Regions from separate parts of the Cytobacillus solani genome, predicted to be linked through region 3. Evidence: predicted binding sites of a transcription regulator. Region 3 holds the regulator's gene; each other region holds the start of a gene.
What was found. Region 3 encodes LexA, which represses DNA repair genes until DNA is damaged. Its sites were predicted from a motif close to CGAACATATGTTCG; they were not measured.
Positions count from the first base shown of each region.

Region 1: a site for LexA is predicted at 5,989-6,002, ahead of FI644_RS00845 (YhjD family protein). Genes of this name have one in related genera too.
Region 2: a site for LexA is predicted at 4,193-4,206, ahead of uvrB (excinuclease ABC subunit UvrB). Genes of this name have one in related genera too.

Region 1 is NZ_CP041305.1:157,765-166,171, forward strand. Features, by position in the region: gene addB (helicase-exonuclease AddAB subunit AddB) at 1-954, opposite strand, end outside; gene lepB (signal peptidase I) at 1,302-1,856, opposite strand; gene FI644_RS00830 (TVP38/TMEM64 family protein) at 1,877-2,497, opposite strand; gene FI644_RS00835 (LCP family protein) at 2,603-3,538, opposite strand; gene FI644_RS00840 (S9 family peptidase) at 3,855-5,846, opposite strand; gene FI644_RS00845 (YhjD family protein) at 6,039-6,425, shown strand; gene FI644_RS00850 (competence protein ComK) at 6,459-7,037, opposite strand; gene FI644_RS00855 (IDEAL domain-containing protein) at 7,224-7,460, shown strand; gene FI644_RS00860 (M48 family metallopeptidase) at 7,551-8,407, opposite strand, start outside.
Region 2 is NZ_CP041305.1:2,494,792-2,503,198, forward strand. Features, by position in the region: gene FI644_RS12465 (methionine ABC transporter ATP-binding protein) at 1-86, shown strand, start outside; gene FI644_RS12470 (methionine ABC transporter permease) at 76-726, shown strand; gene FI644_RS12475 (MetQ/NlpA family ABC transporter substrate-binding protein) at 744-1,574, shown strand; gene FI644_RS12480 (M20 family metallopeptidase) at 1,611-2,825, shown strand; gene FI644_RS12485 (alpha/beta-type small acid-soluble spore protein) at 3,235-3,507, opposite strand; gene FI644_RS12490 (CsbA family protein) at 3,646-3,879, shown strand; gene uvrB (excinuclease ABC subunit UvrB) at 4,351-6,330, shown strand; gene uvrA (excinuclease ABC subunit UvrA) at 6,338-8,407, shown strand, end outside.
Region 3 is NZ_CP041305.1:4,784,496-4,792,902, forward strand. Features, by position in the region: gene sirA (sporulation inhibitor of replication protein SirA) at 1-341, opposite strand, end outside; gene tkt (transketolase) at 522-2,528, opposite strand; gene FI644_RS24050 (DUF896 domain-containing protein) at 2,699-2,929, opposite strand; gene FI644_RS24055 (YneB family resolvase-like protein) at 3,003-3,653, opposite strand; gene yneA (cell division suppressor protein YneA) at 3,674-3,997, opposite strand; gene lexA (transcriptional repressor LexA) at 4,152-4,775, shown strand; gene glnA (type I glutamate--ammonia ligase) at 4,871-6,205, opposite strand; gene FI644_RS24075 (MerR family transcriptional regulator) at 6,241-6,642, opposite strand; gene FI644_RS24080 (methionine gamma-lyase family protein) at 6,805-8,076, opposite strand; gene hflX (GTPase HflX) at 8,091-8,407, opposite strand, start outside.

The DNA.
Region 1 (8,407 bases), 580 kb from region 3:
TCTTCTATTCACTGCCTGTCCAATATGAATTGCCGCTTCTCCCTTATAGCTAACTGCAGGGCGAGTATCAAAATTCGCTTCAAGATGTGCCAAAGAGGTGTCTACCCATCTTTTCGGCTCTGTTAGAAACGTTTCTTTTATTTCAAGGCCATTTCGGACCGCCATTTCATATAGTGTCTGACAGTTTTCTCCTGACATGCGAAATAGATGAAGTTCATGTGGAGGAGTATGTGTAAAAGGCTGATCAAGAGTAAGAGATATCGTTACCTTTTTACAAAGCTTCATTAACTGCTCTATGATCAAATATTCCTGTGGGGTGAAGCTATGGAACCCATCAATATACACGACTGCCTTTTTCAAATAATCGGAGTCAGCTGCTTTCTCTATGAATAAACGGAAATAATCCTCTGAATCTACGTATTTACCAAAAAGAGAATCTTCGAATGATTGATAGATTAACTCAAGATCATGCAACTTATCTTGAAGTGCCTTATTCGTTTTCCCTCCAGAGGATAATTGCGCCTGTTTCTCGGCAAGCTCTTCTGGCTGAATACAATAGCGCTTAAACTCTGTCATCATTTGTTCCATTTGCTGAACAAAGCCATTTTTATCGGCTGCACGCTGGAATAACCTTAGTTCATCTTTTTTCTCTTCAATTATTTTTCGAATCAGCATGCTGATCCCAACGCTATTTAAGTGATATCGATTCATTCCACCCGTGTCTTGAAGAATTCGCCAAGCCAGCCGGGTAAAAGAATATACCTGGCTCCTAATCATCCCGCCTAAGTCAGGTGTTGTAATTAATTTATATTCAGATTGAAATGTCATTTGTTCAGGAACTAAATATATGATTGGGTCACCCTCAGGTGCTATTCTCAATTCATCACGAATTTCATTCAAGCAGAATTCTGTTTTCCCGCTGCCTGAGCGTCCAATTATTAAGCGAACGGACATAGTTTTACCTCTCTTCCTCTCCCACAATTCGGACTATCATTTATTTACTATTTTATCATAGAAGGATCGTCTTTTTTTGTTTGGTCTCTTGTTAAAACAATGGAAATAGGTTCTACTAAGAAAAGCGCAAGTGCCTTGATCATCGCCGTACAAACTGGAGGGGCTCTTCCTTTCGATAAAGGAAACACGGTGAGCGTGAGCGAACCGATGTTGACTTATCGTAAGGAGGAGACCTGAAGTTTGATAGGCGATAGGCGCTGGAGCTAGACAGTTCCCAAATTTGAAAAATGTTATTCTTTCTTATTCTTAAATTGAAAAAGGGCTCAAATTGAGCCCTTTTCTGTTTTTTAGAAAGAAATATCCATTTCATCAATTGGCCAATATCTTAAATTTACCTTCCCTACCACTTGATCCATTGAGATGAAGCCAAAGTGGCGGCCATCCCAGCTTTCAAGCCGGTTATCGCCAAGTACAAAAAGCTTTCCCTCAGGCACTGTCTCCTCGCCCCACAACTCAGGCAATGTAAAATCACCCGTTAATTTGCTTCCGAACGCTTCTTCCCGCTGCTTTTCAAGGTAAGGTTCCTCTATCTTCTCTCCATTGATGTAAAGTTCATCATTACGATACTCGACCTTATCGCCAGGAAGCCCAATAATTCTTTTCACAAAATCCTCTTCCTTATTATGATGAAAAACGATCACATCAAAGCGATTCAATTCTCCAATTTGATAGCTGATTTTATTAACAATAAGCTTATTTCCATTTTCAAGTGTCGGCTCCATCGATTTCCCTTCTACAACATAATTGGAAATGAAAAATGTACGAATAAATACAAATATAATTAATCCAATCCCAAATGCCTTGACCCATTCAATGCCTTCTTTTTTCACTGACTCTTTCACGTTTGCATTCACCAACCTTTTTATTTCTCATAATTCCGTCGTTTTTTTGTACTTATATTCATTTTTATTTCTATCCTTTTTCCAACATACCAAAGAATGAATATAATTACTCCTACGATAGCAGTCCGAACGGGCTGTGTAATTAATGACTTAATATCATAACCTACGAAGCTCATCGTAAAAATCATCACCATTTTTCCTGTTAATACAGCTAGCATATACTGGGCAATACTAATTTTTGATAAACCAGCTACAATATTTACAACGGCAGAAGGAGTAAAAGGAAAGCATAATAGGATAAATAATGGACCGAACCCATGTCTCTCTACCCATGCCATGAGCTTTTGCACCTTTGGGCTCTTTTTAAGAAACCGCAGTATTCTTTTCTGCCCATATTTCCGAACGAGCAGAAAGACTAGAAAGGCACCGACCGTTGAACCTATCCATGATAATAAAAATCCGAACCACAATCCAAACGCATTTGCATTTGCCATGACAAATATAAAGAGTGGAAGAAAAGGCAAAAATGCTTCAAGCATTGGAAGCAAGAGCCCTGGCAACGGACCAAAAGAACGATATTTTTCGATTAAATCCATAATATTTTCAAGTGTAAACAAATCTTTAAATAATTCGTAATCCATGTAGAATCTCCTTGAATAGAGCTAGACAATATTTAAAGTTATATTTCTAATATCTTGGCTTACCTCTTGTCCTCTTATTGTACACCTAATTTCTGAAAAAGAATTTTATTTAGTGAAAAATTCACGAATTGCTTGTTTATTTTCTTCAAAGTCTACTGCCAACACAGAACCGACCCCGCTTATTCTCTTATCTTGATAGGATCCATCTACCGGAATCCGCATTGTTTCAATGTCACGATTCTTCGCAGAAATAAATTCTTTACCAATATATAGAATATCCTTTGTAGCCATATTCGTATTGACAAACGGCGTCATCACACCTACTAATTTAGGGAGCTTCGCCACTGTTTGAAAACTCATCAATTGATCAGCCAAAGCTTGCATTGTCTTTTGCTGGCGTTCAACCCTGCCGAAATCACCAATGGCATCATGACGAAAACGGACATAGCCAAGAAGATGCTTCCCATCAAGCCTTTGTAATCCAGGCTCAAGCTGCACCCCGATTTTAGCTGACATGGCCTTCTCAACTTCAATTTCTACCCCTTTAGGAAATGCCTCATCTATAAGATGTATGAATCCCTCAAAGTCGATAATGGAATAGTATTGAAGGTCAATATCAAAATTCTCTTTGATCGTTTGCCTTAATAGCTCAGGCCCGCCTAAAGCAAAGGCTGCATTAATCTTATCTTTGCCATGACCAGGAATGTCAACATATGTGTCCCTCATAATAGATAGTATTTTATATGTCCCTCTATCCGGATGATATTGGGCAACCATAATTGTATCTGCTCTTGAATTTCCTTTTCCGGGATCGTCACTTCCTAAGAGAAGAATACTTGTCCCTCCATACGGATCTTTATCACCGTTAAATTCATATTCTATTGCTTGAGTGTCTACTTTATCTTTTGATTGTGAGACTCCTTGTTTAAACTGATAATACGAATAGGCTAGGGTCCCTGCAAATAATAGAAATAGAATAAGGACGAATGTCTTCCATTTCTTCCTTTTCGATTTTTTATGTTGATATCTTTTATCTCTCATATTAAAAATTCCTTCCTGTTTTTTTCAGTTTATAACCTTCAACAATATATGACTACTTATTTAGTAAAAAAGTTTCTTTTTGTTTACTGGTATTTCTTGTATACCTCATTATCGCCATAAATATCCAATAATTGCAATTGAAGAAATAAAAGAAATGCGGAAGCACCTTGCTCACCCCCGACAAGCACAAGACAAGCCTCACGGAAAGGTTGTTCTTTACCTTTCTGGGGGGCTTGTCTTGTGACCTCGAGGGGGTAGGCGCTGAAGCTAGACAGAAATAATACCGCAAACCTATTAAAGGCTTGCGGTATTATTTCTAGTTCAAATATTCATTAAACCAGCCAGCAATGTAATTTAAACGGCTGATTCGCAGATTGGGTTTTCCACTTCTTGAAAGTTCATGATTTGCTTCAGGAAAACGGATTAATTTAGCTGCTTTCTTCCGGTCTTTTAAGGCAATAAATAACTGTTCTGCCTGTTCAATCGGACAGCGGTAATCCTTTTCACTATGAAGGATAAGGAGCGGTGTTTCCATCTTATCCACATAGGCAAGCGGTGAATGCTTCCATAGTGTTTCAATATCGTTCAAGCCACTCTTAATTTGCCAATCAGTAAAATAATAGCCAATATCACTTACACCATAAAAGCTAATCCAGTTCGAAATGGAACGCTGAGTCACGGCAGCCTTAAAGCGGTTCGTATGTCCAATAATCCAGTTTGTCATAAAGCCGCCATAGCTGCCGCCTGTTACGCCTAAGCGATTTTCATCAATAAAATCAAAATTTGCTATCGCATAGTCCACCGCATCCATAAGATCCTCGTAGTCTTTTCCGCCATAATCCCCTCGTACTGCATCAACAAACTGCTGGCCATACCCATGGCTTCCCCTTGGGTTTATATACAATACAGCATATCCTTGAGCGGCTAGACATTGAAACTCGTGAAAGTACGTATTCGCATACATTGCATGTGGGCCACCGTGAATTTCAAGAATTAACGGAACCTTGTCCCCTTCTTTGAAATGAACTGGTTTCATGATCCAGCCGTGCAAGTCCCACTGATCCGAAGATGTAAATTCAATCGGCTCTGCATTAGCAAGCACTGTCTCCTGTAAAAATGCTTCATTAACGTTTGTCAGCTGCTCTAATTCACCTGATGTCACATGCAGGACAAATAGATCTCCCGGGTGCGAAGGCTTGCTTAAGGCTACGACCGCCCGATCAACTTTTCCGCCAGTGGAGAGACCATATACATGCTGAGCATCGAGCAAAGCCGGGTATAGCTCTCCTTCTAATGTTCCATAATAAACAACCGTATTGCCATGATCTGTAGCTAAGAAATAGAAGCTGTGATTATCCTCTCCCCACAGAATGCCTGGCGTGACTGCCCCCTGCTGGAAATCACCAATAGCATAATCACCAATTAGCAAATCAGAATCCTTTGTTAAGCAATCAAGCTTTTCAGCTTCCATGTCATAAATCCAAATTTTTGAGAGTGTCGCATTTTTATATTCCCTTTCATGTCCTAACATCCCAATGTATTTGCCATTAGGAGACCATGTTGCACTCCCGAAGTATCCTGTACTTTCTGTCAGCTTTCTAGCTTCTTTTGTTTCTGCATTGATGAGGTAGACATCACTCAAGAAGGACTGATCCTTTTCCTCACTTAAATCAGCGGTAACCGTCACATATTTTCCGTCAGGCGACCATGATTGCAGCTGATAGTCGTGTTCGCCTGAGGTGAGCAGACCCGTTTCCTCTGTTTGAATATCTACGAATGCGACCTGAGTGTAGTTTCCTTCCCAAAATCCATTAGCATCTGATTTATATTTCATTTTATCTACTTCAAGAGGAACAGGCCTTTTATCTTTCTTTTCTTCACTTTTATTAGATGATGATAAAGATTCACCATTTTTCAATGCCGCATTAAAGGCAATTTTTGTCCCATCAGGCGACCATACAAGGTTTGATGCACCATTTGGGCATGTGGTTAATTGCCGGGCTTCCCCCCCTTTTACATCTAAGACATAAATTTGACCCTTCTGGCTTCGATCTGATACAAACGCTACCCTCTGCCCATCTGGAGACCATCTAGGTGAGTGGTTTCGAGCTTCACCAAATGTCCATTGAACTGGCTTATTTTTTTCGCTTACATTTATATAATATAAATGTGAAGAGTATTTATTCTCTTCTTCCAGCATCACTGTTTCAATAAATACACAATCCCTTCCGTTGCTAGCCAGCTGGGGATCTGCTACTGATTTTAATTGGTAAAGATCTTCCGCTTGTATGGTCCGTTTTTCTGTCATTTTACATCACCCTCCTTATACATGTTCTTTTTTATTTCGACAATAGAATTAATTTCCCTGCTTCTCTTTTATTTTCATTTAAAGTATTGGTAAATCCGACAAAGAATGCCTCTTGCAATCGGAATAGATTATCAGTAAAATTAGAACAAATGTTCTTGTTTTGTTTTTGAATTTATGAAGGAGGAAGGGAATATGACAAGAATTCCTGAGGAAGATCGCAACATACTGGAGCAGGCTATTTATTTACCAATGGTGCTGACGATTTTAAATCGTGATCTGACTGTCATAAATAAAAGCTCTTTCAAACTCCCACAGCCTTATTTAAATTTAGTTGAGGAAACAATGAAGGTCATTCAAAAAGAATTGTCCGCAGTCAAACTTTATATGAGCAAAAATAAGCTTAAGGTACAGCAGCTAAAGCGGGATGAAGCTTTCACGATGTTCCTATTTCTTTATAAAGGTTATGAAGAACAGCACAATTACTTCAACCCACGTATTCGCAACAAAGTACAAGAGCTGATGGATTATTATTTATATAAACGGCATATAAGCAACTACACAAAGAGCCCGAAAAACTAAAGGTGAAGGAAGAGCACAAAAAATTAGGCCGCCTCAGCCCTTAAAACCTCTAATCCGATAATTGCTTGCCCTTTCTAATGCACTTATACTTCTTTTCCCATTAAAAAAATACAGTGCTTTCCGTTCCGATTCCTCAATTCTGCTGATTAGCGTTGTTCTTAAAAGAGCGGTTCTTAAAACCTGATTATTGAAGGAATTGAAGGATACCGGGATAATTTTTGACTGTTTATTTTTGAATTTCACCTCCGTATTGCCTCTATCGAAACGGTGGTAAGAAAGAATATGCTCCGATGAAATCCATATGCATTGTGAGTTGCTCGCTGAAGTAGTTGGAAAAAAATAAATGAAGTTTGTGGGGTCAATAGTAATTGGTGCTTTGTGGGTAATTCCAGTTAATTGACGGGTTCCTTCTTTGCGACCTTCATAGCTAGAACCAAAAAATGTACAGCTCTTTTTAATAATATCAATTGGTTTAAATGGTGATATAAACTCATCCTCTAGCTCCCAAATTTGCGAATAAATTTTTGAACCGTATGCCAGTGGCATGACAACCATCGTATTCGGGTTAATTTCATATTCATCAATTAAAGAGGATATTTCTTGGCCATTCATTTCTTCAACTCCCCTATATAATGTTTCGCCTCCATCATATCAGGTTTACAGTAAAATAATTCATTTTTTTCTAAATGTTACTAATTTGTTCAAATTCTCCATAAAAATATTTTCAAAAAATTCAAAATCAAGTTGAATAAATCGAAGTAACTCCATATAATAGTAAAAAGCATTGAGGTGATTTTCATGAATGAAAAATCATACACAGAGCTGATGAAAAAAAGCGCCATGAAGAAGAAGCACCTAAAAGAGTCTTTTGTATTAGATCTCTACATTGATATGCTGCTTTCAGAAATTTTACTCAAGAAAGAAAAAGCAAAGCTGATGGAAAAAATCGATGAAGCCATTGATACAAATAATAAACGAGCATTTAATCATCTATCTAAACAATATCAGGAACTTACTAGACGTTTCGGTAATTAGCTGCTATCGATTCATCCCCCGTCAATTACGACGGGGGATTTGTTTTTTTCAAGTACGCTGTAAGCAAAAAAACGAGCAGCAGCAAGCGGCCTACTCGTTTTCCTTTACTTTATGATTGATTTCATATTCCTCAAGCATCGAGATGCGTTCGAGCATCGTTGGGTGTCCATAACGGAAAATTTTTACGAGCAGCGGCGGGTTCACTTGACTTAATCCTGCTCGGGTCAATTCTTGAAATGTACCGATCGCTGCATCTGTATTCTTCGTCATTTCGATTGCATATTTATCTGCACGTGATTCCTGATATCGGGAGACGAAATTGGACAATGGGCTTGAAATAAATAATAGCATGGAAAGAATCATTAGAAACAACGGAAGAGAACGAATGTCATTTACCGCTGGAATCTTAAGCACTTTCCCCCATCTGCCAATTACATATTCCATGATCCTTGCAGTTAAATAAAGCCCAACGAGTGATAGCAGCAAATAACCGGCAATTCCGAAGTAAATATGTTTTTCAACATAATGAGCCATTTCATGCGCCATAATAAATAAAATTTGATCATCATTCAATCGGTTTAACGTTGTATCCCAAAGAACAATTCTCGAATTAGAACCAATTCCATTTACATATGCATTAAGGGAATTCGTCTTTTCCGCCATATTCACTTCAAATACATGTTCAGCAGGAATGTTCGCTTTAGCGGCCAATTCTAAAATTTTTGCTTCAAGCTCTTTGTTTTTCAATGGATAAAAATCATTGTAAAGCGGGTCGATAACAACGGGCTGAAGAAACATCATGAACAATGTAAAGGGGACAGACAGCAGCCATGCATAGAGCCACCATCTTTTCCGGCTTTTATTAATGAGCCAGTAAAGAACGCCAACAATAATGATCATCATCCCAAAGTTAATCCAGAAATCAATAAGCTCATCCTTCATCCAGC
Region 2 (8,407 bases), 2.3 Mb from region 3:
GGGCAGAGAGTGAAATCAACCGGGCATTAATGTTTATCAGCCAAGAGAAAGTAACAGTAAAGGAAGTGAAAGCACATGCTAGTTAATTCAGACCAAATTATTGAAGCGCTTATTGAAACAATTCAGATGGTGGCATTTTCTCTATTATTCTCAGCTGTTCTCGGTCTGCCGCTAGGGATTCTTCTTGTCGTAACAAGAAAGGGGCATCTGCTGGAAAATCTGCCAGTTTTCAATGTAATCAACGGAATTATTAATATTTTCCGCTCAGTGCCATTCATTATTCTAATGGTGGCAATCATTCCGGTAACAAGATTGATTGTAGGCACATCGATTGGAACAGCGGCAGCAGTCGTTCCACTCGTATTTTACGCTGGTCCATATATTGCCAGATTAATAGAAAATTCCTTGCTTGAAGTAGACCCAGGTGTCCTTGAAGCAGCTCAGGCGATGGGAGCAACACCGGCGCAAATCATTTTCAAATTTCTCATCCCAGAGGCGCTTAGCTCTTTAGTATTAGCCTTTACGATTGCAACAATTGGTTTAGTAGGAGCTTCTGCAATGGCTGGAGCTGTTGGCGGGGGAGGACTTGGTGATTTAGCTATTACATATGGCTATCAGCGGTTCGACACAATGGTTATGCTGATCACAGTAGGTATTTTAGTCGTAATGGTTCAAGGGCTGCAAACCTTTGGCAATATATTATCAAAAAGAATTCGCAGACGATAATCAGGAGGATGACAACAATGAAAAAGTTATTTTTAGCATTCATTATTTTAACACTGGCCGTTTTTAGTACAGCGTGCTCAAGCGAAACAAGCGGAAAAGAAAAAACCGTAAAAGTGAAGATTGGTGTAAGCGGATCAGATAACCGCATTTGGGACTTCGTAGCAGAAAAGGCAGCAAAGGAAGGCATTGAAGTAGAAATAATCAGTTTCTCTGACTATGTACAGCCGAACATTGCCCTAGCTGAAGGCGAGCTTGATGCCAATGCATTCCAAACCGTTGCGTACTTTGACTCTTTTATAAAGGAACATAATTTAGATTTAGTGCCAATTGCCACGACAGTTCTTGCACCAATGGGAATTTATTCTGAAAAATATAAGTCTATTGATGAAATTCCTGAGGGAGGAAAAATAGCGGTACCAAATGATGTATCCAATATGGGAAGAGCGCTGCTTCTTCTTCAAGAAGCTGGCCTGATTAAGCTGACAGACGATTACGATGGCAACGGATCATTAGATAAAATCGTTGAAAATCCTAAAAATCTTGAAATTGTCGAAATGGTTGCAGCACAAACACCGCGTGTTCTCCCAGATGTAGCAGCTTCCGTCATTAATAACGGAATTGCAGTTGACGCAGGATTCAATCCAACGAAGGACTCCATTTACCATGAGAGTGCTACCGCTACTCCATATGTCAATATCATTGCCACACGAGCAGAAGACAAGGACAAGAAACATCTAAAGAGATTGGCTGAGCTTTATCAAGAGGATGATGTAGCTGAATTTATCGAAAAAGAATACAAAGGAAATTCCATTCCAACATTTATTCCGTTAAGCGATATTGGCTGGTAATGGATTTAAATAAAAAACATTAGGGAGGAAATAATCATGTCAACACCATTAAAAACAATCGATGAGTTAAAAATAGCAATTAACGAGAATGTGGAAAGCAATAAGGAGCTTTATATTTCAGCTAGTCATCAAATTCATGCAAAGCCTGAAATCGGAAATGAAGAGTATTTTGCTTCAGGACTGCTGATTGACATTCTTGAGAAAGAAGGATTTGAGGTGGAAAAGGCAGTAGCTGGACACCATACTTCTTTCCTTGCTCGTAAAAAATCCTTCTTAGAAGGACCGGCTATCGCATTTCTAGCTGAGTATGATGCGCTACCTGGTCTTGGTCATGCATGTGGCCATAACATCATTGGAACAACGAGTGTTGGAGCTGCGATCGCATTAAGCAAGGCATTAGATGAAACTGGAGGAGAGGTTGTTGTATTAGGGACTCCTGCCGAAGAAGGTGGTCCAAATGGAAGTGCAAAAGGAAGCTTTGTAAAGCATGGGCTATTAGAAGGGATTGATGCCGCATTAATGATCCATCCATCTAATCAAACAAGGCTGACGAGCACATCACTAGCTGTCGATCCGCTTGACTTTGAGTTTATTGGCAAGCCAGCACATGCAGCAGCTGCTCCACACGAAGGCATTAATGCACTTGATGCGGTTATCCAGCTATTCAATGGAGTCAATGCGTTACGTCAACAGTTAAAGGATGATGTCCGCATTCATGGGATTATTACAGACGGCGGAGACGCGCCGAATATTATTCCTGAATATGCGAAAGCAAGATTCTTTATCCGTGCAGCAACAAGAGCACATTTAAATGAAGTAACAAAGAAGGTAAAGGCTATTGCTGAAGGTGCAGCACTAGCGACGGGTGCTACGCTTAATATCATCGCTTTCCAAAATGAAGTTGATAATCTTCTATTAAATAGGAAGTTTGATGAAGTATTTCATCGCATCATCGAGGAATTAGGGGAAACAGTTATTTTAGATGATAAGGATGGCATTGGTTCAACAGATGCTGGAAACATCAGTCAAGTAGTACCGACAATCCACCCGTATATTAAAATTGGTGCAGATGATCTCGTTGGTCATACAGTTCCGTTTAGAGAGGCAGCTGCTTCTAAAAAGGGAGATGAAGCATTAATTACTGGAGCGAAGGCACTTGCTTTAACTGGACTGGAATTAATAATCAACTCTGAATTATTAACAGCGATCAAAGACGAATTTAATGAAAGAAAAGCTGCTGAGGACAAATAGGGGTATTTTGAGAACAAGCTCATTAGAGAGGTCTAAGAGATAAAATCGATAGGAGCTGTCTCATGGTATTGAAGAGAAAAAGAGGCCACGTATAAAGAGTATGGAGCCCGATTTTTTAAAAAAGAGGAAAAAGAAGTCACATAAGAAGCATGCATCCTGATTTTTCAAGAAAAAAGGATCTTTCGATTGGACAGAATCCCCCAAAAAGCGAAAGAAATCGTCTCATAGAAGGATTCTATAAGATCAACTCTGATTTAAACCCAAACAGAAAATCCAAAGAAACAGAGGGTGTCCCGATAGTAAATTCAGGACACCCTTCTTCAGTACATAGAAAAACAGTTCCATTTAAGTAACCACTACACTAAAACGATGCACAAAAAATACACTACTACATTTTTACCATAACAAGTTATTTTCGCATCTGCTCTTGTGCCATGCGTACAAGCTCTTTTACCATGTTTCCGCCAATTTCGCCGCCGACTTTTCCTGCTTCTTTTGAAGTTAGACTGCCGTTATACCCCTTTTGAAGCGGAACACCAACTTCATTTGCTACCCCATATTTCACATGATCGGGATTATCTTGGTCAATAGGGTATCCTTTGTTTTTCATTACTTGATTTTTTAACTGATCCAACGCTCCCCGTGATTCTGGAACGAGCGGACGCCGCTTTCTTCTAGCCATCGTAAGTATGCCTCCCTGAAATGTTATATGATTATCATGTGGTGAAAGGTATAGAATCATTCGGTTAAATCGGTGGTGTATGTTACCAAAATAAGCTATTCTATTGGTAGGTGAAATTAGTAAAAGAAGGTGTAATGATTGGGATTAAAATTTTTATCGGCCCTGCTGATTCCAGGTTTGCTAGTAGTGCTGTTTACAAGGGTAGCATATAATCATGTGATTGGCCTTGTCCTGACGGTAGCATTAATTGCAGCTTCTGTTTATAAAGGCTACACAGATTCATTTTGGCTTATTGTCGTTGACGCCTTTTCTTTGACGGTTGGATTTTGGTATTCACAGCGGATGAAAAAGAATTTTCAGAGAAAATCCTAGATAAAACATATGGTAGACCTGTCGGCGCTTCTTCGACAGGTTTTTTAATTGGAATAAATGAAACATAAAAGTTAATCAAACGTTTGATTAACTTTGCTTCGACTAAATCCCTCTTGATTCGTGCGAAATAGTAGTCATTTAGCTTAATTAAAGCTCATATTTCTTGGGAAATTGTCGAGAAAAAATCCATTCTTTCTATGTAAAACAAGAATGATTGAGAACTAATCAAACGTTTGATTCATTACATTTCAGCAATATGAACCTATTTTCGATAAAATCCCTTCTGGAATATTTAACTAACTGAAAAATAAAACGAATATTCGTTCGCATATTGCTGGTTTGTATGAACAGTTTTGTGGTAGAATGTATATAAGAATAAAGTTAAAAAATGACAAATCAGCAACAGCCAGCCCTTACACATTCAAGCTGATTGATAATAGAGAAAAGTATAAATGAACTGGAGGCTTTTTAGTGAAGGACCAATTTAAACTAGTCTCAAAGTATTCTCCGCAAGGCGATCAGCCTGAGGCAATCAGAAAAATTGTTGAAGGAATCCAAGCGGGAAAACGCCATCAAACGCTTTTAGGGGCGACAGGAACAGGAAAGACATTCACAATTTCAAATGTGATTAAAGAAGTCAATCGGCCAACTTTGATTATTGCGCACAATAAAACATTGGCTGGTCAGCTTTATAGTGAATTTAAAGAGTTTTTTCCTGATAACGCGGTAGAATACTTTGTCAGTTATTACGATTATTTTCAGCCGGAGGCGTATGTTCCATCCACTGATACTTTTATAGAAAAAGACTCGAGTGTGAACGATGAAATTGATAAACTGCGCCACTCTGCGACATCCTCCTTATTTGAACGTCGAGATGTCATTATTATAGCCAGTGTTTCCTGTATTTATGGATTGGGATCACCGGAAGAGTATAGGGAGCTTGTTCTATCTCTTCGCACAGGGATGGAAATTGAAAGAAATCAATTGCTGCGGAAGCTAGTGGACATTCAATATGAACGAAATGACATTAACTTTCAGCGTGGAGCATTTCGTGTTCGTGGCGATGTGGTGGAAATATTCCCTGCTTCGAAGGACGAGCACTGTTTGCGTGTGGAATTTTTCGGGGATGAAATTGAACGGATACGTGAAGTCGATGCACTGACCGGAGAAATTATTGGCGAAAGAGAACATGTTGCTATTTTTCCTGCATCTCACTTCGTAACCCGTGAGGAAAAAATGCTCGTAGCCATTCAAAATATCGAAAAGGAATTGGAAGAACGGTTAGCAGATTTGCGTGACAATAACAGGCTGCTTGAAGCTCAGCGTTTAGAACAGAGAACTCGTTATGATCTCGAAATGATGAGAGAGATGGGCTTTTGTTCAGGGATTGAGAACTATTCCAGGCATTTAACATTAAGGCCACCAGGGTCAACTCCATATACACTGCTGGACTATTTTCCAAAGGATTTGCTTATCGTCATTGATGAGTCCCATGTGACGCTTCCGCAAATACGCGGAATGTACAATGGAGACCAAGCACGGAAATCTGTCCTTGTTGAACATGGCTTCCGTCTTCCATCAGCATTAGATAACCGTCCGTTAATGTTTCCTGAGTTTGAGAAACATATCGATCAAATTGTTTATGTTTCTGCAACCCCTGGACCATACGAGCTTGAACATACTCCAGAAATGATTGAGCAAATTATCCGTCCAACGGGGCTGCTTGATCCAACGATCGATGTCCGTCCGATAGAAGGACAAATTGATGACCTGATTGGTGAAATCCAAGATCGAATTAAGCGCAATGAGCGTGTGCTGATTACTACTTTGACGAAAAAAATGTCTGAAGACTTGACCGACTATTTAAAGGAAATCGGCATTAAAGTTCAATACTTGCATTCTGAGGTAAAAACATTAGAGCGGATTGAAATCATCCGTGAGCTTCGTCTTGGAACGTACGATGTTCTAGTCGGAATCAATCTTTTAAGAGAAGGTCTTGATATTCCGGAGGTTTCTTTAGTAGCGATTCTAGATGCTGACAAGGAAGGCTTCCTTCGTTCGGAGCGTTCCCTTATTCAGACGATTGGACGTGCAGCCCGAAATGCAAATGGGCATGTCATCATGTATGCGGATAAAATCACTAATTCTATGGAATTAGCACTTAGTGAGACGAAACGGCGCCGCACAATGCAGGAGGAACACAATCTGAAACATGGAATCACACCGCAGACGATTCAAAAAGATATTCGCGAAGTTATACGTGCCACTCATGCAGCTGAGGAACAAGAAGAATATAAGGCTTCATCCCAAATCGGCAAGCTGAATAAGAAAGAACGAGAAAAATTAATTGTAAATATGGAAAAAGAAATGAAGGAAGCGGCGAAAGCACTCAATTTCGAACGTGCTGCCGAGCTTCGTGATTTATTATTAGAATTGAAAGCGGAAGGATGACGTACAAATGGCGATGGAAAAATTAATAGTAAAAGGCGCCAGAGCCCATAATTTAAAAAATATTGATGTCACCATTCCAAGAGATAAGCTTGTTGTTTTAACGGGGCTTTCCGGTTCTGGAAAGTCCTCGCTTGCTTTCGATACAATCTATGCGGAAGGGCAGCGCAGATATGTGGAATCTTTATCCGCCTATGCTCGTCAATTTCTTGGACAAATGGACAAGCCAGATGTCGATGCAATTGAAGGGCTGTCTCCGGCGATATCTATAGATCAGAAAACAACAAGCAGAAACCCTCGTTCTACAGTGGGAACAGTGACAGAAATATATGATTATTTGCGGCTCTTGTATGCAAGGGTTGGCCGCCCAACATGTCCAGTACATGATATTGAAATCTCATCACAAACAGTTGAGCAAATGGTTGACCGGATTCTTGAATATCCGGAACGGACGAAGCTGCAAATCCTTGCACCACTTGTTTCTGGCCGAAAAGGAACACATGTGAAAATTCTTGAGGATGTCAAGAAGCAAGGATTTGTCCGTGTGCGTATTGATGGTGACATGTATGATCTTGGAGAAGAGATTGAACTTGAAAAAAATAAGAAGCATTCTATTGAAGTAGTTATCGACCGAATTGTAGTCAAAGACGGCATTGCCGCACGTCTTGCAGACTCAATGGAAACAGCTTTAAAGCTTGGTGATGGAAAAGTACTAATCGATGTAATTGGCGAGGAAGAGCTGTTATTCAGTGAAAATCATGCTTGCCCACATTGCGATTTTTCTATTGGGGAGCTTGAGCCGCGAATGTTTTCCTTTAATAGTCCATTCGGTGCTTGTCCTGAATGTGACGGGCTTGGATCCAAGCTTGAAGTGGATGTAGACCTCGTCATTCCGAATCGAGATCTATCATTAAAACAGCATGCCATTGCACCATGGGAGCCAACAAGCTCACAATATTATCCACAGCTGCTTGAAGCTGTCTGCACTCATTATGGAATCGACATGGATATCCCTGTTAAGGATATTCCTTCTCATCTCTTTGATAAGGTTTTATATGGCTCAAACGGAGAAAAAATCTTCTTTCATTACGAAAATGACTTTGGTCAAGTTAGAGAAACGACGATTGAATTTGAGGGTGTTATACGAAATGTAGAGCGAAGATTTAAAGAAACGAGCTCTGACTATATTCGTGAGCAAATGGAGAAGTACATGGCTCAGCATGATTGCCCAACATGTAAGGGCTATCGTCTGAAAAAGGAAACGCTTGCCGTACTCATTTCAGGTCAGCATATCGGGAAAATAACGGAATTATCAATTAATGAAGCATATAAATTTTTCGATCGTCTATCATTAACGGAAAAAGAGATGAAAATAGCAAATCTCATTTTCCGTGAAATTAAGGAGCGTCTTGGCTTTTTAGTAAATGTCGGACTAGATTATTTAACTTTAAGCCGTGCGGCAGGCACTCTGTCAGGCGGGGAAGCTCAGCGGATTCGGTTGGCAACCCAGATTGGTTCAAGACTGACTGGCGTCCTTTATATTCTTGATGAACCCTCCATTGGCCTCCATCAGCGGGATAATGACCGTTTGATTGAAACGCTTAAAAATATGCGTGATATCGGAAATACATTAATTGTTGTTGAGCATGATGAAGATACGATGCTTGCTGCTGACTATTTAATTGATATTGGCCCTGGGGCAGGCGTTCATGGCGGAGAAATTATTTCAGCAGGAACACCAAATGAAGTTATGGAAGACCCAAATTCGTTAACAGGCCAATACCTTGCCGGAAAGAAATATATCCCGCTTCCGATTGAACGCCGTAAAAATGATGGGCGATTTATAGAAATAAAAGGTGCAAAAGAGAATAATCTTAAAAATGTAAACGTAAAATTTCCATTAGGCACATTTATTGCCGTCACTGGAGTATCAGGCTCAGGGAAAAGTACGCTTATAAATGAAATTTTGCATAAGTCACTGGCACAAAAGCTCAATAGAGCAAAAAGTAAACCTGGTGAGCATAAAGAGATTAAAGGCATTGAGCAATTAGAAAAAGTCATTGATATTGACCAGTCGCCG
Region 3 (8,407 bases):
TCAAAAAAAATGGTTTCGGCATCATAGTTTCCGCTTGCTTCTAATACTAAGGATTGATCATTGACTTCAAGTTTCGCATTGCTTCTTTTTCCCATTTTTATATAGTATGCACCTTTTTTTACGAGAAAATCATTCTTTCTATATAATTGTTGATTGACGTATTGATGAAGTTTTAATCCCGGTATCGGTTTTGTAATATATTGAATCTGCTTAGCTAAGATCGACTTCAATGCACCGGATGATTCCTCGTACTCCTGAAATAACTGAAAAAACATCTTTTCCCTGCCAAAGTAATGGGAAGCAAACTCCTCTTCAATTAAATACAAATGATAGGCTCTCATCCAAACCTCTCCTTCCGGGACAACCCCCTTTCTTCCTATTATAATGAATATTCACAAAACATTCTGTCTGTTGATGGCGAAAATTTCCTCTTGTTTTGTCGAAAGTGTATTATTCACACTATCGTTAATGGAATGTTGTATAAAAAAAGAAGAGCATGTATCGCTCTTCTTTTTCTTCTGTTAATTTTGTAATAATGTTTTCACACGGGAAACGACATTACTAACAGAGAAGCCATACTCCTCCATTACTTTTTCACCAGGTGCAGATGCGCCAAATTGATCGATGGCAAGTACATCGCCTTCATCGCCTGCATATCGATGCCAACCTAGAGAAGAACCCATTTCAATCGCTAATCTCTTCTTTACATCTTTCGGAATGACACTTTCTTTATACTCTTTAGACTGAGCTTCGAAACGATCCCAAGCAGGCATACTTACAACGGAAGCATAAATATCTTCAAGTGCTAAAGCTTTTTGTGCTTCAACAGCCAAACTCACTTCTGAACCTGCAGCAAGTAATAGTACATCGGCTTTCTCTTTGCCAGCTGGCGAAACAACATATCCACCTTTAGAAACACCATCATAAGCATTGCTATTTGTTCCTTTTAATGTTGGCAGGTCTTGTCGTGTCAATACTAATGCCGTTGGTTTATCTGTTGATTCAACTGCTAGTTTCCATGCAGCAGCCGTTTCATTCCCATCTGCTGGTCGAATAACAGATAAATTAGGCATGGCACGTAATGCAGCTAATTGTTCGATTGGTTCATGTGTAGGCCCATCTTCACCAACTGCAATACTATCGTGAGTAAATACATAAGTGACAGGTAGCTTCATTAAGGCAGCTAGACGTATTGCTGGACGAAGATAATCAGAGAATACGAAGAAAGTTCCTCCAAATACATTAAGTCCACCATGTAAAGCCATTCCATTTAGGGCAGCACCCATCGCAAATTCACGTACACCAAACCAAATATTTTTTCCATCAAATGAGTCTGGAGTAAAGTCCTTTTGCCCTTTAATCATCGTTTTGTTTGATCCTGCAAGGTCTGCAGATCCACCAATAAATGAAGGCAAGTTCTTAGAAATACCATTCAAAGCTTCTCCTGATGAAGCACGACTAGCAAGGCTTTTTCCTTCTTCATAGACAGGAATATCTCTATCCCATCCCTCAGGAAGCTCCCCTTTAATAGCTTGGTCAAGCTGTGCACCTAATTCGGGGTACTGATTTTTATATTGAGCAAACATGTCATTCCATTCTTGCTCTTTCTTTTCCCCTTGCTCCAACACTTGTTTTCTAAAATGCGCATAAACGTCTTCAGGAATATGGAAATCTTCCTCAAAAGTCCATTTATAAGCTTCTTTCGTTAATTTCAACTCATCAGCACCAAGTGGAGCACCATGAACATCTGATTTACCAGATTTATTTGGGGAACCGAACCCGATTACTGTCTTCACTTCAATAAGTGTAGGACGGTTTTCATCTTGCTTCGCTTCTTCGATTGCTTTTGCAATTTCAGAAAGGTCATTTCCATCTTCCACTTTTATATATTGCCAGCCATATGAAGTGAAACGTTGAGCAACACTTTCTGAGAATGATTTGTCTAAGTCCCCATCAAGTGAGATATCGTTAGAATCATAAAGGACAACTAAACGCCCAAGTCTTAAATGCCCTGCGAGAGAAGCTGCTTCAGCGGAAACACCTTCCATTAGATCACCATCTCCGCAAATACTGTATGTATAATGATCAACAATATTCATATTGTCTTTGTTATAAATTGCAGCCAAATGTCTTTCAGCCATCGCCATACCAACAGACATGGCAATTCCTTGGCCAAGAGGACCTGTAGTTGCATCTACACCAGGTGTATGACCGAACTCAGGATGGCCTGGAGTTTTACTTCCCCATTGTCTAAAGCCTTTAATATCTTCCATTGATACATCATAACCAGAAAGGTGAAGAAGACTATATAAAAGCATAGAGCCGTGTCCAGCTGATAGCACAAAACGGTCACGATTGAACCAGTTTGGATTTTTCGGATTATGATTCATATACCGAGTCCAAAGGGTATAAGCCATTGGTGCAGCTCCCATCGGCATGCCTGGGTGCCCGGAATTCGCCTTTTCAATCGCATCAATTGATAAAGTACGAATGGAGTTTATAGATAGAGCATCATTTTGATCAAACATTAAAAACATCCTCCCAACGAGTAATCATTACTCTTATAATAATATAGACAGCTTCATCTATATTCAATAAATTGTATCAAAACCAAGTAAAAAAGCTGATTTATTTATATCTTGTCACTTTTATAAGCCCCTATGTAAAGAAGGAATACAAATCTAATGTATTCCTCCGATTAATGAAGATTCTTTTTTTGAACTTCTTTAAGCTTTTTCGGTGTGACATCATTGCCATTTGGATCAACGATTGTTACACTTTTTAATGTATTAAACATTGAAGAACGAAACGTCTCTAAATACTCCCTGCGAAGGGTAGATTGCTCCTTTGCTTCTTGTTCAGTTAGACCTGTTTCTTTCGCTTTCTTAGCTAACATATTGATTCGATCAAGCTTTTCTTTAGGCAGCATAGTTAGGCTCCTTTATATTTATCATTAAACTCAACTGCCATAATACTAAAAATGACTCCTTTTGACAAGAAGTTCACTCTATAAGCTCAGAATCCATATATTCCTTATACCTCCTGTGTACAGTTGCTTTTGAAATATCATAACCAAATCCTCTAAGGGTTGCAGCAATTTCCGAAAAAGTTAAATCATTCTTGCGAAGTCTAACTATCTCTTCAATCGGAACTTCTATACGTTCCCTCCCAGAATGGACCCCCAAATTGGACAAATTTTTTTCAGGCCTATAACCATTTTTAACAGCTCTTTTCATCCCGCGTTTAATCTTAATGTTATGAAGTTTTCTTTGATATTCCTCTACCATGCCGACAATATTCAAAACCATAGAGTCAGATTCAGAAAGCTGCAATTCCCCGCTGTGAGAAATGCTGAATAATTTTATTCCTTCTTTTAAAATGCAATGTAGAATGGCGATCTTCGCATTGCCTCGCCCCAGCCTCGTTTCATCCTGTATTAAAAGGACATCAGCTTGATGTCCTTTTATTAATGACAGAAGTTCGAGAATTCCTTCCCGCTCTAAATCATAGCCGCTAGCTTGTTCTCTAATAACCTTAACAATTTCTAAACTTTTTTCATTTGCAAGTTTTGTAAGTTCCTCTTCTTGTCTTACGAGCGATGTTTCCTGCGTTTCTTTCGTAGTGCTGACTCGGCAGTAGATAATTGCATTCATATATTTCCCTTTCTCCTAATCTATTTGCTTTGTGAACTTGCCACTTCTGTTCCGTTTCCTTTTTCTATAGCAATTGGAAGAATAAGTTCATCTCCCGGATAGATTCTATCTCCTGCAATTCCATTATGCCTTTCAACCCATTCAACAAATTCGTTCGCTGATAGCATATGTTCATCGGAAAAGTCTTCAGCTATCTGCCAAAGCGAATCCCCCTCATTAACAGTAATTTTCTTTAGGCCATCTTCTCCTGAAAGGCCATTATAAACTATAAGGATAAATGAAGTTAGCAAGCTTAAAACGACTAGAATAATAGCATACGAATATTGATTCCACAATTTTTTCATTATATTTACACCTCGATAAGAATATATGTTCGTTTATTGATTTCATTATAAATCGAACACTTGTTTCGTGTCAACAATTGTTCGAACTTATGTTTGTACTTTTTACTAATAGATGCTATAATTGGGAAAAGAAATCATAAGTGAGGTAATTATGATGGTGAAATTATCGAAACGGCAACAGGATATATTAAATTTTATTAAGGATGAGGTAAAGCTTAAAGGATACCCGCCTTCTGTACGGGAAATCGGCGAAGCAGTTGGACTGGCTTCAAGCTCAACTGTTCATGGTCATCTAGCAAGATTAGAAACAAAAGGGTTAATTCGCAGAGATCCTACTAAGCCGCGTGCAATTGAGATTCTTGATTTAGATGAAGGTGCCGAGGCAATCAATTATAAAGTCGTAAATGTTCCGATTGTCGGAAAAGTAACAGCCGGTATGCCGATAACAGCCGTTGAAAATGTTGAGGAATACTTTCCTTTGCCTGAAAGGCTTGCCCCAGCAGATGAGCAGGTTTTTATGCTTGAAATCATGGGAGAAAGCATGATTGAAGCGGGAATTCTTGATGGAGATTACGTAGTAGTCAGACAACAAAGCACTGCAAATAACGGTGATATCATCGTCGCAATGACAGAGGATGACGAAGCAACCGTAAAAAGATTTTTCAAGGAGAAAGATCGAATTAGACTTCAGCCTGAAAATTCAACCATGGAACCGATTATTCTTCGTAATGTTTCTATTTTAGGTAAAGTAATTGGGGTATACCGAGATATTCATTAATAATTTTGCACTCGTGTCATTTGCACTGGGTTTTACTAGATTAAAAGAAAAAAGGGATGCTTAACTTTTAAGCATCCCTTTTTTTCAATCATATATTAATACATCGACATATATTGCTCACGTTCCCAAGGGTGGACTTGCGTACGGAACATATCCCATTCGATCTCCTTCGCTTCAACGAAGTGTTCGAAAATATGGCCCCCTAAAGCAGATATAATCGTTTCATTTCCTTTTAATTTTTCGAGCGCTTCAGCTAAAGTTGAAGGCAGATCATCAATCCCTTCAGCAATACGCTCATCTTTGCTCATCACATAAATATTACGGTCTACTGATGCGGGAGGAACAAGATTATTTTTAATACCGTCAAGACCAGCTTTTAGCAGTACGGCCATAGCCAAATATGGATTTGCAGCCGGATCCACGCTTCGAACCTCAACACGTGTACTTACTCCACGTGAAGATGGAATACGAATTAACGGAGAACGATTCTGTGCAGACCACGCTACATAACATGGGGCTTCATAACCAGGAACTAATCGCTTAAATGAATTAACTGTTGGATTCGTGACCGCTGTAAAACTTGTTGCATGTTTAAGAATACCCGCAATAAATTGCCGTGCATAATCACTCATTTGCAGATCGCCTTTTTCATCAAAGAACGCATTTCTTCCCTCTTTAAAAAGAGATACATTGCAATGCATACCTGATCCTGCTACACCGAATAATGGCTTTGGCATAAAAGTGGCATGCAAACCATGTTTACGAGCAATTGTTTTTACGACTAGCTTGAACGTTTGAATTTGATCACAAGCTGTTAGGGCATCCGCATATTTGAAGTCAATCTCATGCTGGCCTGGTGCTACCTCATGATGGGAAGCTTCGATTTCAAATCCCATTTCTTCCAGTTCAAGAACAATATCGCGTCGGCAATTTTCTCCAAGATCTGTTGGTGCTAAATCAAAATATCCTCCATTATCATTGAGCTCAAGGGAAGGGTCTCCATTTTGATCTAATTTAAATAAGAAGAATTCAGGCTCTGGCCCTAAATTGAAGTCTGTGAAGCCCATTTCTTCCATTTCCTTTAAAATACGTTTTAAGTTATTGCGAGGATCTCCTTGAAATGGAGTCCCATCTGCATTATGAATATCACAAATTAGACGAGCTACCTTGCCTTTTTCAGCAGTCCACGGAAATACTACCCATGTGTCTAAATCCGGGAATAGGTACATATCTGATTCTTCAATTCGAACAAAGCCTTCAATTGAGGAACCATCAAACATCATTTTATTATCAAGCGCTTTTTCAAGCTGGCTAATAGGAATCTCAACATTTTTAATCGTTCCCAAAATATCTGTAAATTGGAGACGGATAAACTTTACATTCTCTTCAGCTGAAATTCGTTTAATATCCTCTTTTGTAAACCTTGCCATATAATAATTCCTCCTTTTTGTTTAAAGCCACTTTATCAGTGGAATAAGCGTGTTTTATTCCCTTGGCTTGATAAATGTTGGTTAAATCTTCCGGCTTGTACGATTTCTTTTCTAAGATGTCTTCTGATTTCGTCATTAGATAGTTCTCTCTCTGATTTAAGCGGTTTTACATCAGAAGCGATTACTTCTTGATTTTGCACAAATAATAGCTGTTTAATTCCAGCCATATTGATTCCCTGATCAATAAGATCTTTAATTTCAAGGAGTTTGTCAATATCATTGAGCGAGAACAATCTTCTATTGCCTTCAGATCGAGCTGGAGAAATCAATTGGTGCTCTTCATAATACCGAATTTGCCTTGCAGTCAAATCAGTCAGCTGCATGACAGGCCCAATTGGAAAAAGCGGCATGGAACGTCGAATGTTGCTTCCAGTCACTTCTTTCTCCTCCTTTACAAATTTTCTATTATTAGAATAAACGATGTTAGGTTTATTGTCAAACATATGTTAGATTTTCTGACATGACATTTAAAAAAATAAAAGGCTTGGATTATTGACAACCCAAACCTCTCAATTCTTATTTAACTTATTACAATTCTTCTAATTAACATCAATAAAACCCTTATCTGCTAATCCATTAAGAGCATGACAGATAGCGATTTTCACATGGGAATAAGTGAGCCCCCCTTGTACATAGGCAACGTACGGCGGCCTAATGGGACCGTCTGCAGAAAGCTCGATGCTTGCACCTTGAATAAAAGCGCCAGCAGCCATAATGACATCATCCTCATAGCCAGGCATTGGACTTGGATATGGTGTTACATGCGAATTGATCGGTGCCGCAAATTGAATAGCTTGGCAAAATGCAACCATCATATCACGGTCATCAAATTGTACCGCCTGAATTAAATCCGTTCTTTTTGCATCCCATTTCGGGGATGAGTTCATGCCAAATCGCTCTAGAATGGCTGAGGTAAACACAGCCCCTTTCAATGCTTGGCCGACAATATGCGGAGCCATGAAAAAGCCTTGATACATTTCTTGCAAGCTATATAAGGAAGCTCCTGCTTCCGCACCAATGCCAGGTGAGGTCATTCTATAAGAGCATGCCTCCACCCATTTTACTTTTCCGACAATATACCCGCCTGTCTTTGCAATCCCGCCTCCAGGATTCTTTATGAGGGAGCCAGCCATTAAATCAGCTCCGATATGACAAGGTTCCATCTCTTCAACAAACTCACCATAGCAATTATCGACGAAAACAACCACATCCGGTTTGATTTCTTTCACAAACTGAATCATTTCTTTTATTTGTGTGATCGTAAAGGATGGTCTTGTTGCATATCCTTTGGAACGCTGAATTCCGATCATCTTTGTATTTGGTTTAATGGCCTGTTCTACAGCACGATAATCAACTGAACCATCATTCTTTAAAGGAACACTATTGTATGAAATACCAAATTCCTTTAATGATCCGTTTCCGCTTCCCCTAATTCCTACTATTTCTTCTAGCGTATCATATGGCTTGCCAGTAATATATAGCAATTCATCTCCAGGACGGAGGACGCCAAACAAAGAAATGGAAATCGCATGTGTGCCAGAAATGATCTGCGGTCTAACAAGAGCAGACTCTCCGCCAAATACTTCTGCATAAATTTTTTCAAGCGTATCACGGCCAATGTCATCATACCCGTATCCAGTTGTAGGAATAAAATGTGAATCACTTACCTTATTATTTTGAAAGCTCTTTAATACTCTAAATTGGTTTTCATCAATCCGCTTATCAATATACTGAAGGACTGATGCAATTTGCTGCTCCACTTCATTTACAATCGGCTGCAGTTTTTCCCCATTTGATAATTGTTGAAACATGTTGTTCTCCTTATCTAAATCTTATATTTACTAATTTGTCCGGCTATTTGATGATCCTCTAAATAATAACCATTGCAAATGTAGATTTGTTTTTCCTCATGAAAGGATAGTTCGCGAAGTATTGTCTCATTTTTCAACTGTGATAGAAGCTTTCCTTCTGTAGAAGGCACCTCCACATGATAGAAACTCATCATACTTAACACGATTTCTTCCAATAATTTCATTAAATTATTTCGGTCATACTCATCAAATGCACTAATTTGGATTGTTTTCGTTTTTGCTGTTGGGACAAAATCAGAATGCTGAAGATCTTTTTTATTATATACGACTA